One region of the Micromonospora xinjiangensis genome, then DNA from elsewhere that is predicted to be linked to it. Evidence: predicted binding sites of a transcription regulator. Region 1 holds the regulator's gene; the other holds the start of a gene.
What was found. Region 1 encodes HrcA, which represses chaperone genes, less so after heat shock. Its sites were predicted from a motif close to GGTTNGCACNCTCNNNNNGAGNGTGCNAACC; they were not measured.
Positions count from the first base shown of each region.

Region 2: a site for HrcA is predicted at 4,376-4,406, ahead of groES (co-chaperone GroES). Genes of this name have one in related genera too.

Region 1 is NZ_JAXCFO010000013.1:32,993-40,591, reverse strand. Features, by position in the region: gene SM573_RS29370 (hypothetical protein) at 1-510, opposite strand, end outside; gene SM573_RS29365 (SDR family NAD(P)-dependent oxidoreductase) at 900-1,664, shown strand; gene SM573_RS29360 (enoyl-CoA hydratase-related protein) at 1,743-2,546, opposite strand; gene hemW (radical SAM family heme chaperone HemW) at 2,566-3,789, shown strand; gene SM573_RS29350 (DUF4870 domain-containing protein) at 3,898-4,545, opposite strand; gene hrcA (heat-inducible transcriptional repressor HrcA) at 4,795-5,817, shown strand; gene dnaJ (molecular chaperone DnaJ) at 5,888-7,033, shown strand; gene SM573_RS29335 (16S rRNA (uracil(1498)-N(3))-methyltransferase) at 7,137-7,599, shown strand, end outside.
Region 2 is NZ_JAXCFO010000002.1:575,306-582,904, forward strand. Features, by position in the region: gene SM573_RS09575 (sugar ABC transporter permease) at 1-361, opposite strand, end outside; gene SM573_RS09580 (ATP-binding cassette domain-containing protein) at 358-1,188, opposite strand; gene SM573_RS09585 (sugar ABC transporter substrate-binding protein) at 1,307-2,404, opposite strand; gene ybaK (Cys-tRNA(Pro) deacylase) at 2,604-3,083, opposite strand; gene SM573_RS09595 (THUMP-like domain-containing protein) at 3,094-4,290, opposite strand; gene groES (co-chaperone GroES) at 4,541-4,855, shown strand; gene groL (chaperonin GroEL) at 4,925-6,577, shown strand; gene SM573_RS09610 (molybdopterin-dependent oxidoreductase) at 6,702-7,599, shown strand, end outside.

The sequences.
Region 1 (7,599 bases):
CAGCACCGACGACTCGTCGGCCCACTTCTGGTACGCCTCGGGGAAGGCGGAGCGCTGCACGCGCTGGGCGGCGTCGGTGATCCGCATCTTCTCCCAGCCCCGCACCTTCTTCAGCGCCGAGTAGAACCGCTTCGCCGCGTACCGCGGGTTGCTGATCTGTTTCGGGGTGCCCCAGCCCTGGCTGGGGCGCTGCTGGAACAGGCCGATCGAGTCCCGGTCACCGTCGGGGAGGTTGCGCAGGCCGGACTCCTGATAGGCGGTCGCGAGCGCGACCACGACGCCGCGTTCCGGCATCTCCAGCTGAGCGCCGATCGCCGCGATCGTGGCCGCGTTGGCCATCTGCTCGGCGTCCAACGTCACGCGGCCGTCCGCCTGGACGGTGCAGCTCCGGCCGGCCAGGGGGAGCCGCAGGTCGCCGCCGATCCGCTGGACGAGGACCAGGACACCCACCACGGCGAGCAGGACGAGCGCCACGCCGCCGGCCACTACCGCCCGAGTTCGCACCCACACCCCCTGTTCGACAGCTCGACAAGCGTACGTCCCCCGTCGGCCCTCCCGGGGCGTCCGACCGGTTCCGACGGCCCGGCCGGGGGCAGCGTTCCCGCCCCGGCTGCGGTCTCACCTGCCCGGAGGCCCGGGTGTCCGGTGCCGCGCGGTGACGAGGGCGTACCTGCCGCGAGATCCAGCGGTCTCTGGCAGAGCACCGTACGTGCCCGCGCGCGGCCTGTCACGAGCGTCACGACGCGGACGCCCGCCCGGACGGAATCGATTGACCTGTCAAGGACTTGAATTGACATGTCAATTAGGGAGCTCACCCCCTTCAGGCGGGCTCCCACGGCGTAGCCCGGACGGCCGTGCACAGGGCCGTCACGGGCAGCCCCGAACCGAGGAGGATTGCCATGGGAACGCTGGACGGCAAGGTCGTGCTCATCACCGGCACCGGTGGGGGCCTGGGACGGGTAGCGTCGCTGGCCTTCGCGCGGGAGGGCGCGAAGGTCGTCGGGGCCGACATCCAGGTCGCGGGCAACGACGAGACCGTCGAACTCGTCCGCCGGGCTGGCGGCGAGATGACCGGGATCGCGCCCGTCGACCTCACCGACCCGGAGCAGGTGCGCCGCTTCGTCGAGGACGCCGCGGCGGTGTACGGCGGCCTCGACGTGGTCTACAACAACGCGGCGGCGCTCCGCTTCGGCCCGATGCCGGACTTCTCCGTGGAGGACTGGCGGGCGACCATCGTGGGCGAACTGGACATCCCGTTCTACGTGTCCAAGTACGCGTGGCCGCACCTGGTCCGTCGAGGTGGCGGCGTCATCATCAGCGCCGCGTCCATGGCCGGCATGATCGCCGGTGAGGTCCCCCCGATGGTGGCGCACGCCGCCGCCAACGCGGGCATCATCGGCATGACCCGGCAGCTGGCGCTGGAGGGTGCACGTCACGGGATCCGCGCGGTGGCGGTCAGCCCCGGGCCGATCCTGACCCCGGCCAGCGAGCGCGACCTCGGCGACAACCAGGAGGCGCGGGACGCCATCACCGCGAAGACCCTCGTGAAGCGGTTCGCCCGACCCGAGGAGGTCGCCGAACTGGTGGTCTTCCTCGCCTCGGACCGGGCGGCGTACATCACCGGGGCGAACTACCCGGTCGACGGCGGCGCGACCGCGTGGTGACGGTCGCGGCGGTCGGGACGCCCCTGCCACCGGGGGCGTCCCGACGCGTCGTGCGCCCCGGCGACGGGGGCACGACGCTCAGCCCCGAGGCGGCGAGGGGTCGGCCACCGGCACCCACCGGGCCGGGCGCTTCTCCCGGAACGCCAGCACGCCCTCCCGTCCCTCCTCGGAGAGGAAGTAGCCGGTCGACAGGGCGCCCAGCTCGGCGATCTCGGCGCGCAGGTCCGTGGCGGCGGGTCGGCGCAGCAGCTCCTTGGCCCCGGCCAGCGCGCCCGGCGCACCCCGTACCAACGATCCGCAGTACCGCCCGACCGCGGCGTCCAGCTCGGCGGCGGGCACCGCGGCGGTGACCAGGCCGATCTCGGCGGCCCGCCGGCCGTCGAAGGTGTCCCCGGTCAGGTACAGCTCGGCCGCCGCCCGCGGGTGCAGGCGCGGCAGCACGGTCGCCGAGATCACCGCGGGGATCACCCCGATCCGCACCTCGGTGAACGCGAAGGTCGCCTCCTCGGCGCAGACGGCCAGGTCGGCCGCGGCGATGAGCCCCAGGCCGCCGGCGCGGGCCGGGCCGGCGACCCGGGCCACCACCGGCTTCGGGCACTCCCAGACGGCGGCGAGCACGTCGCCCAGCATGCCGGCCGGCACCGTCCCGCCGGCGTACGCGGCGGCCGTCTCCTTGAGGTCCGCCCCGGAGCAGAAGACCGGGCCGGCGTGGTCGAGCACGATCACCCGGACCGCGTCGTCCGCGACGGCGGCCGCCAGGCCGGCGAGCAGCTGCGTCATCAGCGGGGTGGAGAGCGCGTTGCGGTTGTGCGGGCTGTCCAGGGTGAGGGTGGTCACCCCGTGGGCCGTGGCGACCCGCACGAGCGCGTCGGGAGAGGTCATGCCGGGCACACTAGTGGCCATGCCCGGCGTCCTTCCAGAAGGCGAACCCGTCCCGGCCGACGGCTCGCTGCCCGCCACCGCCACCCGCGAGGTCGGCGCGCGCGGGTTCGGCGTGTACGTCCACGTGCCGTTCTGCGCGAGCCGCTGCGGCTACTGCGACTTCAACACCTACACCGCGGCCGAGCTGGGCGGGGGCGCCACCCGGGAGGCGTACGCGGACACCGTCCTGGCCGAGCTGCGGCTCGCCGGCCGGGTGCTCGGGGACACCCCGCCCCGGCGCGTCGACACCGTCTTCGTGGGCGGCGGCACCCCGACCCTGCTCCCCACCGACGACCTGGCCCGGATCCTGGACGCCGTCGACCGCACCTGGGGGCTCGCGCCGGACGCCGAGGTGACCACGGAGGCCAACCCGGAGTCGGTCACGCCCGAGTCGCTCAAGGCGCTGCGGGCCGCCGGCTACACCCGGATCTCGCTGGGCATGCAGTCCGCCTCGCCCGGCGTGCTGGCGATCCTGGACCGGAAGCACAGCGCCGGCCGGGCCACCGCGGCCGCCGCGGAGGCCCGCGACGCCGGGTTCGACCACGTGAACCTCGACCTGATCTACGGCACGCCGGGGGAGCGCGCCGAGGACTTCGCCCGCTCGCTGGACGAGGTGGTCGCCGCCGGGGTCGACCACGTCAGCGCGTACGCCCTCATCGTGGAGGACGGCACCCGGCTCGCCGCCCGGATGCGCCGCGGCGAGCTGCCGTACCCCGACGACGACGTGGCGGCGGACCGCTACCTGGCCGCGGAGGCGGCCCTCACGGCGGCCGGGCTCTCCTGGTACGAGGTGTCCAACTGGGCCCGTACGCCGGCGGCCCGCTGCCGGCACAACCTGCTCTACTGGTCCGGCGGCGACTGGTGGGGGCTCGGGCCGGGGGCGCACAGCCACGTCGGCGGGGTGCGGTGGTGGAACGTGAAGCACCCCTCGGCGTACGCCCAGCGGCTCGCCGAGGGGCGGTCGCCCGGCCTCGCCCGGGAGATCCTCGGCCCCGACGAGGTCCACATGGAGGATGTGATGCTGCGGCTGCGCCTCGCCACGGGCCTGCCGCTGGAGGTGTTGGACGCCGCCGGGCGGGCGGGGGCGGAGCGGGCGCTCGCGGACGGCCTGCTGGCCCCGGCCGAGTACGCGGCCGGCCGCGCCGTGCTCACCCTGCGCGGCCGGCTGCTCGCCGACGCCGTCGTGCGGGACCTGCTGCCCTGAGCGGCGGTCGGGCGAGCGCCGGCCCGGCGTGACCGTCCCGGCCGGCGCGGGCGGCCCGGCCGCGGTGCGTGACCGTCCGGGCGGCCGGGGGAGCGGCCGACCGGCGGATCACTTGACGATGGTCACCGACATCGGGTAGCGGTAGAGGACGCCCTCGTTGGCCTTGATCCCGGCGATGATCCCGAAGATCAGCGGCACCAGCCACACGAGCATCGGGACGAAGAACAGCAGGCCGCAGGTGATGAGGGTGAGCACCCAGCCCGCCACGCTGGCGAGTGCCCAGGTGATCTGGAAGTTCAGCGCCGCCACGGCGTGGGCCCGCACGGTGGGTGACTGGTTGCCCCGGGTCATCATCGCGATGAGCGGCGCGACCCAGCCGAGGAGGCCGCCGCCGACGATCACGCCGACCGGGCCGCCGAAGTGGGCGACGAGCGCCCACGTCTTGTCCTCGTTGTTGGCGTAGCCGGCCGGTGGGCCGTAGCCACCCCCGGCCGGGTAGCCGACGCCGGGCGGCGGGTAGCCCCCGGGCGGAGGGTAGCCACCCGGTGGCGGGTAGCCACCCGACGGAGGTGGACCACCGGCGGGCGGGGGATAGCCACCGGGCGGGGGATAGCCACCCGCGCCCGGTGCCCCGGACAGTGGTGCGGTGGGCGGCTCGTCCGAGGCGGGCGGGCCGGGTGCTGCCGGCGGCGGGGGCGGATCCGACGGGCGGTCGCCGGGGTCACCCGCGCCGGGAGGGCGAGGTGGTTCAGTCATGGACGTCACGGTAGGGGGCGGCCACAACGGCGCGCCAGAGCCGGTGCGCCGGGGCCGTCCGCCCGAACGGCCGCGCGAATCTCCGCCGGCCGCCCGCCGTGACGTGGGCGGGGCCGCACCGGAGGTCCGTCGTTGATCATCGCGTCGGCGGGCCTGCCGACGTAGACTGGCACTCGCTACAGTCGAGTGCCAGGAACGCCGCCCGCGGTGCCGAGCGCCGGGGGCCGATGCGCGTAGGAGGTGGGGAGGATGGGTCTCGACGACCGCAAGCTCGCCGTGCTCCGCGCCATCGTCGAGGACTACGTCGCCACGCAGGAGCCGGTCGGCAGCCGCGCGCTGGTCGAGCGGCACCAGCTCGGGGTCTCCCCGGCGACGGTCCGCAACGACATGGCGGTCCTGGAGGAGGAGGGCTACATCCGGCAGCCGCACACCAGCGCCGGCCGGGTGCCCACCGACCGTGGCTACCGGCTCTTCGTGGACCGGCTGTCCCGGGTGAAGCCGCTCAGCCCGGCCGAGCGGCGGGCGATCGAGCGCTTCCTCGTCGGCGCGGTCGACCTGGACGACGTGGTGCACCGCACGGTGCGCCTGCTGGCCCAGCTGACCCGGCAGGTCGCCGTCGTGCAGTACCCGAGCCTCGCCCGCTCGTCGGTACGGCACCTGGAGCTGGTGCCGATCTCCACCACCCGGCTGATGCTGGTCATGATCGCCGACACCGGTCGGGTCGAGCAGCGGCTGGTGGAGATGCCCGCGCCGATCCCCGCCGACGACGTCACCGACCTGCGGCGGCTCGTCAACGAGAAGCTGGTCGGCACCCGCCTGTCCGAGACGCCGCCGCTGGTGCAGGCGCTGGTCGACGAGGCCACCCCCGACCGGCGCGCGGCCATGGCGACCCTCTCCAGCGTGCTGCTCGAGACGCTGGTCGAGCGGCACGAGGAGCGGATCGCGCTGGCCGGCACGGCCAACCTGACCCGCGGCGGCCTGCTCGACTTCCAGGGCACGCTGCGGCCGATCCTCGAGGCGCTCGAGGAGGAGGTCGTGCTGCTGAAGCTGATCGGCGAGGTGGAGCCGAGCACCATGCGGGTCCGCATCGGCGACGAGAACGAGATCGACAACCTCCGCGCCGCCTCGGTGGTCAGCACCGGTTACGGCCCCGGCTCGACGATCGTCGGTGGCCTGGGGGTGCTGGGCCCGACCCGGATGGACTACCCCGGCACCATCGCCACGGTGCGAGCCGTGGCACGCTACGTGGGCGATCTGCTGGCCCAGAACTAGGCAGTAACCGTCCGACCGGTTCTGGTCGGCGGCCGGCGCAACGCGAACGAACATGAGGACACGGAACGCAGTGGCCAGGGACTACTACGGCATTCTCGGCGTGAGCCGGGACGCCTCCGACGACGAGATCAAGCGTGCCTACCGCAAGCTGGCGCGCCAGTTCCACCCGGACGTCAATCCGGACCCGGAGGCCCAGGAGAAGTTCAAGGACATCAACGCCGCGTACGAGGTCCTCTCGGACGACCGGAAACGGCAGATCGTCGACCTCGGCGGCGACCCGCTCGCGCCGGGCGGCGGGGGCGCCGGTGGCCCGGGCGGGCCCGGTGGGGCCGGCCCGTTCGTCGGGTTCCAGGACATCATGGACGCCTTCTTCGGCGGCGCCACGGGTGCGTCGCGCGGGCCGCGCCCGCGTACGCGGCCCGGCGCCGACGCGATCCTGCGCCTGGAACTGGACCTGCACGAGACCGCGTTCGGCGTCGAGGCCCCCATCACCGTCGACACGGCGGTGCTCTGCACCACCTGTTCCGGCGCGGGCACCGCGGCCGGCACCCACCTCGCCACCTGTGAGGCGTGCGGCGGTCGGGGCGAGGTGCAGTCGGTGCAGCGCACCTTCCTCGGCCAGGTCGTCTCCGCCCGGCCCTGCACCGTCTGCCAGGGCTACGGCACCACCATCCCGCACCCCTGCCCGACCTGCGCCGGTGACGGCCGGGTGCGTACCCGCCGCTCGCTGACCGTGAAGATCCCGGCCGGTGTCGAGGACGGGATGCGGATCCGCCTCGCCCAGCAGGGTGAGGTCGGCCCCGGTGGCGGCACCGCCGGCGACCTCTACGTGGAGATCCACGAGCGCCCGCACGACGTGTACTCCCGCAAGGGTGACGACCTGCACTGCCGCGTCACCGTGCCGATGACCGCCGCGGCCCTCGGCACCCGGCTGACCATCAAGACGCTGGACAGCGAGGAGACCGTGGACGTCAAGCCCGGCACCCAGCCGGGCAGCACGCTGCGGCTGCGCGCCCGGGGCGTCCCGCACCTGCGCGGCACCGGCCGCGGCGACCTCTACGTCCACCTCGACGTGCGGACGCCCACCAAGCTCGACAGCGACCAGGAGCGGATGCTGCGCGAGTTCGCCAAGACGCGGGGCGAGGAGGTCGCCGAGCTGACCAAGCAGGGCGGCTTCTTCTCCCGGATGCGCGACGCGTTCAACGGTCACGCCTGAGCCAACCGGGCGAAGGCCCGCTCCGGCTGCCACCCCAACGGCGCGACGGCCATCAGCCCCCGGCTGCCCGTCCCGGCGCCGCCGGGACGGCTAGCCTGTGATCGTGTCCGCTCCGCTCTTCCTGGTCGAGTCGCTGCCCACCGCCGACACGCTGACCCTCGGTGGCCCGGAGGGGCACCACGCGGCCACCGTGCAACGGCTGCGGGTGGGCGAGGACCTGGTGCTCGCCGACGGTCGCGGCGGCACGGCCACCGCCGTGGTCACGGCCGTCGGCCGGGGCAGCCTGGAGCTGGAGCTGACCTCCCGGGGGTACGTCGACGCGGACGTGCCCCGGCTGGTGGTGGTGCAGGGCATCGCCAAGGGTGACCGGGGCGAGCTGGCCGTGCAGGCGATGACCGAGGTCGGGGTGGACGAGATCGTGCCCTGGGCGGCGTCCCGCTCGGTGGCGCAGTGGCGCGGTGAGCGGGGCGTACGGGCCCGGGAGAAGTGGGTGGCCACGGCCCGGGAGGCGGCCAAGCAGGCCCGCCGGCCGTGGTTGCCGGTGGTGGCGGGCTCGCCCGACGAGT
Region 2 (7,599 bases), on a different contig from region 1:
CCGCCACGTACCAGGGGTAGCCGAGCACCGTGACCACGTTGGCCAGCACGGCAGCGCAGACGCCGCTGGCGAAGCCCGCGGACAGGTCGATCTCGCCGAGCAGGAGGACGAAGACCAGCCCCATCGCGATCAGCGTGACGGCCGCGCCCTGCGTGAACAGATTGGCGAAGTTGCCGGCGGTGAGGAACGACGGCCGGGCGATCGAGAAGACCGTGCAGAGCACGATCAGCCCGAGGACGGCCGGCAGCGCGCCGATGTCGCCGCCGCGTACGCGGCTCCAGTAGTTGCGCGCGTGGCTGGCGACGGTCGGCGCGGGTGTGACGGCGGCGGGGCCCTCCGTCTGCACGGCTGTCGTGGTCATCGGTCGCCTCCTGTGGTCGAGTCGGCCGGCTGCGCGCCGTTGCCGGTGCCGTTCGTGCCCTGGCCCGCGTCGGCGGCGAGACCCAGGCTGCCGGAGCGGCCGGCGGTGATCAACTCGACGACCTGGGCGTGGGTGATGTCGGTGGTCTTCACCTGGGCGACCATCTGGCCTAGGTAGAGGGCGGCGATCCGGTCGGAGACGGCGAAGACGTCGTTCATGTTGTGTGAGATGAGCACCACGGCGAGGCCGTTGTCGGCGAGCCGGCGGACCAGTTCGAGGACCTGCGCGGTCTGCGCCACGCCGAGGGCGGCGGTCGGCTCGTCGAGGATGACGAGCCGGCTGTTCCAGAGCACGGCCTTGGCGATCGCCACCGTCTGGCGCTGGCCGCCGGAGAGGCTGGAGACGTGTTGCCGCAGCGACTTCACGGTGCGGACGGAGAGGCCGGCCAGCGTCTCCGCGGCCATCTGCTCCATGGTCGGCTCGTCGAGGACGAGACCGTTGAGCCGCTCCCGGCCGAGGAACATGTTCTGCACGATGTCGAGGTTGTCGCAGAGCGCGAGATCCTGGTAGACCACCTCGATGCCGAGGGCGGAGGCGTCCCGCGGGCTGTGGATGGTGACCGGGTTGCCGTCGAAGACGAACTCGCCGGCGTCGGTCGGGTAGATGCCGCTGATGCACTTGACCAGGGTCGACTTCCCGGCGCCGTTGTCGCCGACGAGCGCCGTCACCTCGCCGGCGTGGGCGGCGAAGGCGACGTCGCGCAGGACCTGGACGGGACCGAAGCTCTTGTCGATCCCACGTAGCTCCAGCAGGGGTGTTGCGGACACGGGGTGTCTCCTTCGGACGGAGGGCGGATCTCGGGCCGGACCGGCGAGCGCCGCCCGGCACGGGAGGGGGGATCCCGTGCCGGGCGGCGGGTCGCGCCCCGGCGGGTGCGACGTCAGGTCAGCTGATGCCGGCGTCGGCGCAGAGCGTGGCGAAGGCTCCCTCGCAGACCTCCTCCTTGGTGACGTAGCCGTCGGCGATGACGTCCTTGACGTTCTCCTTGTAGATCGCCTTCGGGGTCAGGAGCACGGACGGCACGTCCCGTCCGCCCTCGGGGTCCTTGACCGTCTGGCCGGTCTCCTTGCGCTCGCCCTTGGCGAGCCCGATCGCCAGGTCGGAGGCGGCCTTCGCCTCCTCCTTGACCGCCTTGTAGACGGTCATGCACTGGTCGCCCGCGAGGATGTTCTGCAGGCCCTCCGGGGTGGCGTCCTGGCCGGTGACCGGGACCTTCCCGTTGAGCTTGTTCTTCTTCAGGATCGAGATGGCCGCGTTGCCCAGGCCGTCGTTCGCGGCGAGCACGCCGTCGATCTTGCCGCCGGCCTTGGTGAGCTGCTGCTCGAAGATCGTGGCGGCCTGCGCGTTGTCCCAGGCCGGCACCGAGTCGTCCGCGACCTTGGTGTACTCCTTGGCGTCGAACTTCGGCTTGAGCACCGAGTCGTACCCGTTCTTGAAGAGCGTCGCGTTGTTGTCGGTCGGCGAGCCGTTCAGGTACGCGATCGCCGGGTTCTTGACGCCCTTGTCGGTCAGGCACTTGGCGAGGCCCTCGCCCTGGAGTTTGCCGACGGCCTCGTTGTCGAAGCTGACGTAGTACTCCGCCGAGCCGCCGAGGGTGAGCCGGTCGTAGTCGATGGTCGCCACGCCCTGGGACTTCGCCTTGTCGAGCACCGCCTTGCCGGTGCCCGAGTCGAGGTTGACGATCATCAGGACGGTGACGCCGTTGGTGATCATCTGGTCGGCGATGGTCTGGAACTGCGTCTTGTCGCCCTGGGCGTTCTGGATGTCGTACTGGACGCCGGCCGCCTTGAAGGCCTCTTCCAGGAACTTGCGGTCCGCGCCCTCCCAGCGGGCGGAGGACTTGCTGTCCGGCAGGATCACGCCGATCTTGGCGGTCTGGCCGGAGCCGGCCTCGCCGCTCCCGCCGGAGTCGTCGCCGCAGGCGGCCATGCTGCCCGTCGCCAGCAGGCCCACCGTGGCGAAGGTGAGGAGCCCCTTACGCATGTGCAGGGTCCTTTCGGGTGGGGGAAGGTGTTCTTTTGTTGTGCCCGGCAACGTATTCCGCTGTGAAGCGCGACACAAGAGCGCGTACGGACCGAGTTTGTTGGGGGCAGTAACAATTCAGCAACGCGGCCGTCACCCCGAGGCCACCGGCGCGAGAGCGCTCCCGAGGGCGGGCCCGGGCGAGCCCGGCCGGCCCGGCTCAGCGGGCGGCGAGGGGCGCGGTGCGGGCGTCGGTCAGCGCGACCAGGTCGGCGGGGGCGAGTTCGAGCTGGAGGCCGCGGCGCCCGGCCGAGACGTAGATGGTCGGAAGGTCCAGCGCGGAGGCGTCGAGCACGGTGGGCAGCCGCTTCCGCTGGCCGAGCGGGCTGATCCCGCCCCGCACGTAGCCGGTGGCGCGCTCGGCGGCCGCCCGCTCGGCGAGGGTGGCCCGCTTGCCCCCGACCGCCGCGGCGAGCGCCTTGAGGTCCAGCTCCCCGGTGACCGGCACCACCGCCACGGTGAGCGCCCCGTCGACCTCCGCGACCAACGTCTTGAAGACCCGCTCCGGCGGTACGCCGAGCGCCGCCGCGACCAGGGCGCCGTAGTTCGGTGCGTCCGGGCTCACGTCGTACGGGTGGGTGCGGTGGGTGACCTTCCGCTTCGCCAGCAGCGCCGTCGCCGGTGTGCCCTGTCCTGCCACGATCGACAACCTAACCGTGCGTCGGCTGGCACACCAGCACGGTCGGGGCCCCGGCGACGCGCGTGAGCACGAGGCTGGCGCTCGCCCCACCGGAGAGGCGCAGGTCCCGACGCAACTGCTCCGGAGTCAGCGCCGAGCCGCGCTTGAGAATCTCCACCCGGCCCACGCCCCGCTCCCGGAGCAGCGCGCGCAGCCGCTTCAGCGAGAACGGCAGTACGTCGGTCACCTCCAGGCAGCGGGTGTACGGGCTCGGAGCCGGGGTGTCCGCGTACAGGTAGGCGATGGCGGGGTCGGCCAGGGTGGCGTCGAGCGCGTCCGCCAGCTCGGCGACGAGGTGCGCGCGGACCACGGCCGGGTCGGGGTCGTGCAGGAACCCTCGTACCGGCCCGACGGCCGCCTCGGCCCCGCCGGAGCCGGTGAGCTGGTGGACGGTGGACGGCGGCCGCTCCCGTAGCACCGTGGCGCGGCGGGGGACCTCGGCGAGCCGGCCGCACCAGAGCGCCGCCTCGACCAGGTCCCCGTCGACGCTCACCCACTCGGCCTCCGCGCCGGCCGGGATCAGGCCGTGGTCGATGCCGGGTGCGACCTTCACCACCGTGCGCGGCAGCCGCTCGGCCAGCGCCGTCACGAAGCCCCAGGGAGGCGAGTAGGCGCTCGGGTCGAAGATCCGCCGGCCGGTGCCGGCCGTGCGCCGGGCCGGGTCGCAGAAGACCGCCTCCACCCGGTCGACGTCGAAGGCGGTCGCGTCGCCGCACTCCACCGTCAGCAGGTCGGCCACGCCGGCCGCCTCCGCGTTGGCGGCGGCCATCGCCGCGGTGAGCGGGTCGGCCTCCACCGCGTACACCCGGATGCCGGCGCGGGCCGCGGCGATGGCGTCCGCGCCCAGACCGCAACCCAGGTCGGCCAGGCTGCGGACGCCCGCGGCCCGCAGCCGCTCGGCGCGCCGCGCCGCGACCACGCCCCGGGTCGCCTGTTCCAGGCCGGTCCGGGTGAAGAACATCCCGGCCGCCGCGGGCCCGAACTTGGGCGCCGCCCGCCGCCGCAGCTCGGCCTGGGTCAGCGCCGCCGCCGCGAGCCCGGCCGGCACCCCCGCCGCGCGGAGGGCGGACGCCGCGGCCAGCGGCTCGCCGTCGGCCACCCGCTCGGCCGCCGCGAGCGCGGCAGCCCCCTCGGGGGTACGCAGGGCGGCGAGCTGGTCGAGATCCACCCGGACATTGTGGTGGCCGACCCCGACGCGCCACCCGGCGGGTTGGCACTCTCCTTGACGGAGTGCTAGCCGAGGAATAACCTGCGATTAGCACTCTCACCCTGAGGGTGCCAGCGTCCGGGTCTTCCGATCCGGGTGCTGAACGCCAGGCGGACCGGCACCCGCGACGACGGCCCCGCCCGGTGGCATGTGGCAGATTGACGCTGGTCGGCCCGGCCGACCAGCACAGAAACCAGTACCCCAGGAGGGTATGCCCGTGACTACCGCGACCAAGGTTGCGATCAAGCCGCTCGAGGACCGGATCCTGGTCCAGGCGAACGAGGCTGAGACCACCACGGCGTCGGGCATCGTGATCCCCGACACCGCCAAGGAGAAGCCGCAGGAGGGCACCGTCCTCGCTGTCGGCCCGGGCCGGATCGACGACAAGGGCAACCGGATCCCGGTTGACGTCAAGGTCGGCGACACCGTCATCTACTCGAAGTACGGCGGCACCGAGGTCAAGTACGCCGGCGAGGAGTACCTGGTGCTCTCCGCCCGCGACGTCCTCGCGGTCATCGAGAAGTAAGCAACCGATCAGTGTCGTTGCCCCGGTCCGGCTCGCCGGGCCGGGGCACCGCCGCTTGAAGGGACATTCATGGCGAAGATCCTGAGCTTCTCGGACGACGCGCGGCACCTGCTCGAGCACGGTGTCAACGCCCTCGCGGACGCGGTGAAGGTCACCCTCGGCCCGCGCGGGCGCAACGTCGTCCTGGACAAGAAGTTTGGTGCGCCGACGATCACCAACGATGGCGTGACCATCGCCAAGGAGATCGAGCTCACCAACCCCTACGAGAACCTCGGCGCGCAGCTGGTCAAGGAGGTGGCGACCAAGACCAACGACGTCGCCGGCGACGGGACCACGACCGCGACCGTGCTGGCCCAGGCGATGGTCCGTGAGGGCCTGCGCAACGTGGCCGCCGGGGCCAACCCGACCGGCCTCAAGCGGGGCATCGACGCGGCGGCCGCCAAGGTCTCCGAGGCGCTGCTCGGCCGGGCCGTCGAGGTCGCCGGCAAGGAGTCGATCGCGCACGTCGCGACGGTCTCCGCGCAGGACGCCAACATCGGCGAGATGATCGCCGAGGCGATGGAGAAGGTCGGCCGCGACGGTGTGATCACCGTCGAGGAGGGCTCCACCCTCGCCACCGAGGTGGACGTCACCGAGGGTCTCCAGTTCGACAAGGGCTTCATCTCGCCCAACTTCGTCACCGACGTGGAGGCGCAGGAGGCGGTCCTGGAGGACCCGTACATCCTGATCACCACGCAGAAGATCTCGGCCATCGAGGAGCTGCTGCCGCTGCTGGAGAAGGTCCTCCAGAACAGCAAGCCGCTGCTGATCATCGCCGAGGACGTCGAGGGCCAGGCGCTGTCGACCCTGGTGGTCAACTCGCTTCGCAAGACCCTGAAGGTCTGCGCCGTGAAGGCCCCGGGCTTCGGTGACCGCCGCAAGGCGATGCTCCAGGACATGGCGATCCTCACGGGCGCCGAGCTGATCGCTCCGGAGCTGGGCTACAAGCTCGACCAGGTCGGCCTGGAGGTGCTGGGCTCGGCCCGCCGGGTCGTGGTCGACAAGGACAACACCACGATCGTCGACGGCGGTGGGCAGTCCGCCGACGTCGCCGACCGGGTGGCCCAGATCCGCAAGGAGATCGAGGCCTCGGATTCCGAGTGGGACCGGGAGAAGCTCTCCGAGCGGCTGGCGAAGCTCTCCGGCGGTGTCGCCGTGATCAAGGTGGGTGCGGCGACCGAGGTCGAGATGAAGGAGCGCAAGCACCGCATCGAGGACGCCATCGCCGCGACGAAGGCCGCCGTCGAGGAGGGCACGGTGCCCGGTGGTGGCGCCGCGCTGGCGCAGATCCTGCCGGTGCTCGACGACGACCTCGGCTTCACCGGTGACGAGAAGGTGGGCGTCTCGATCGTGCGCAAGGCGCTCGTCGAGCCGCTGCGCTGGATCGCCCAGAACGCCGGCCACGACGGCTACGTGGTGGTGCAGAAGGTCGTCGGCGCCGACTGGGGCACCGGCCTGAACGCCGCCACCGGCGAGTACGTCGACCTGGCCAAGTCCGGCATCCTGGACCCGGTGAAGGTGACCCGCAACGCGGTCACCAACGCCGCGTCCATCGCCGGCCTGCTGCTCACCACGGAGAGCCTCGTGGTGGAGAAGCCGGCCGAGCCGGAGCCGGCCGCGGCCGGTGGCCACGGCCACTCGCACGGCCACGGTCACGGCCACCAGCACGGCCCGGGCTTCTGACCCGCGTCTTACGCCCGGTCGGGGCACACCGTCGTCCGGCGGTGTGCCCCGACGCGTCTGTCCGGTCCTTACGGACCCGTGACGTCACTACCGAGCGGCCCGGCCGATCGGAAACACTGGGCCGGTGAGCACCACCACGACACCCCGGTACGCCGCCCTGGCCGGGATCACCGCAGCCGCCGTGGCGATCGGCGCCGCCGAACTGGTGGCCGTGCTGACCGGCGCCCGCTCCGCGCCGCTGGTCGCGGTCGGGGGCGTGGTCGTCGACACCGTGCCGGAGCCGCTCAAGCAGTTCGCCATCGACCTCTTCGGGCGGTATGACAAGCTCGCCCTGCTGGTCGGCACCGCCGTGCTGCTCGCGGGCTTCGCGGCGCTGCTCGGCGTGCTCGCCGTACGCCGGCTGGCGGTCGGCCTCGCCGGGATCGCCTGCTTCGCCGCCATCGGCGTGGCCGCCGCCCTGACCCGCGCCGGCGCGGACGCCTTCGACGCGCTGCCCTCGCTGGTCGGCGCCGGGCTCGGTGCGCTGGTGCTCTGGGCGTTCATCGCCGGTCCACTGGAACTCGACCCCTGGCCCTGGACCCCGCCGGCCCCGCTCCCCGACGGACCGGTCGCCCCGCGCCGGGACGGTCCGGTCCCACCGCCACGGGACGGTTCGGCTGCCCCGGCCCCGGCCGGGTCGGTTTCCGGGTCCCCGGGCGGGTCGGTCCCCGGGACCTCCGGCGGATCGGTGCCCCGGAGTCCGGGCGGTTCCGCCCCTCCGACGCCGGGCGCCTCCGTTCCCTCGCCGCCCGAGGCGCTGCTGACCTCCGACTCCTGTCGAGCCGCCCCAGAAATGGGGCGCCCCATTTCTGGGGCAGCTCGACAGCGTCCGACGGACACCCATGCGGGTGGTGACGGCGGTGGTGGCCACGGTGGTCACCCCGTGGCGGGGTCACCGCCTCCGGCCACCACGGGACCCGCCCGGGGAGGAACCGGTTCCCAGTCGGGCCGGGGCCTCCCGGCCGGGTCGGGTGGCGTCGCTC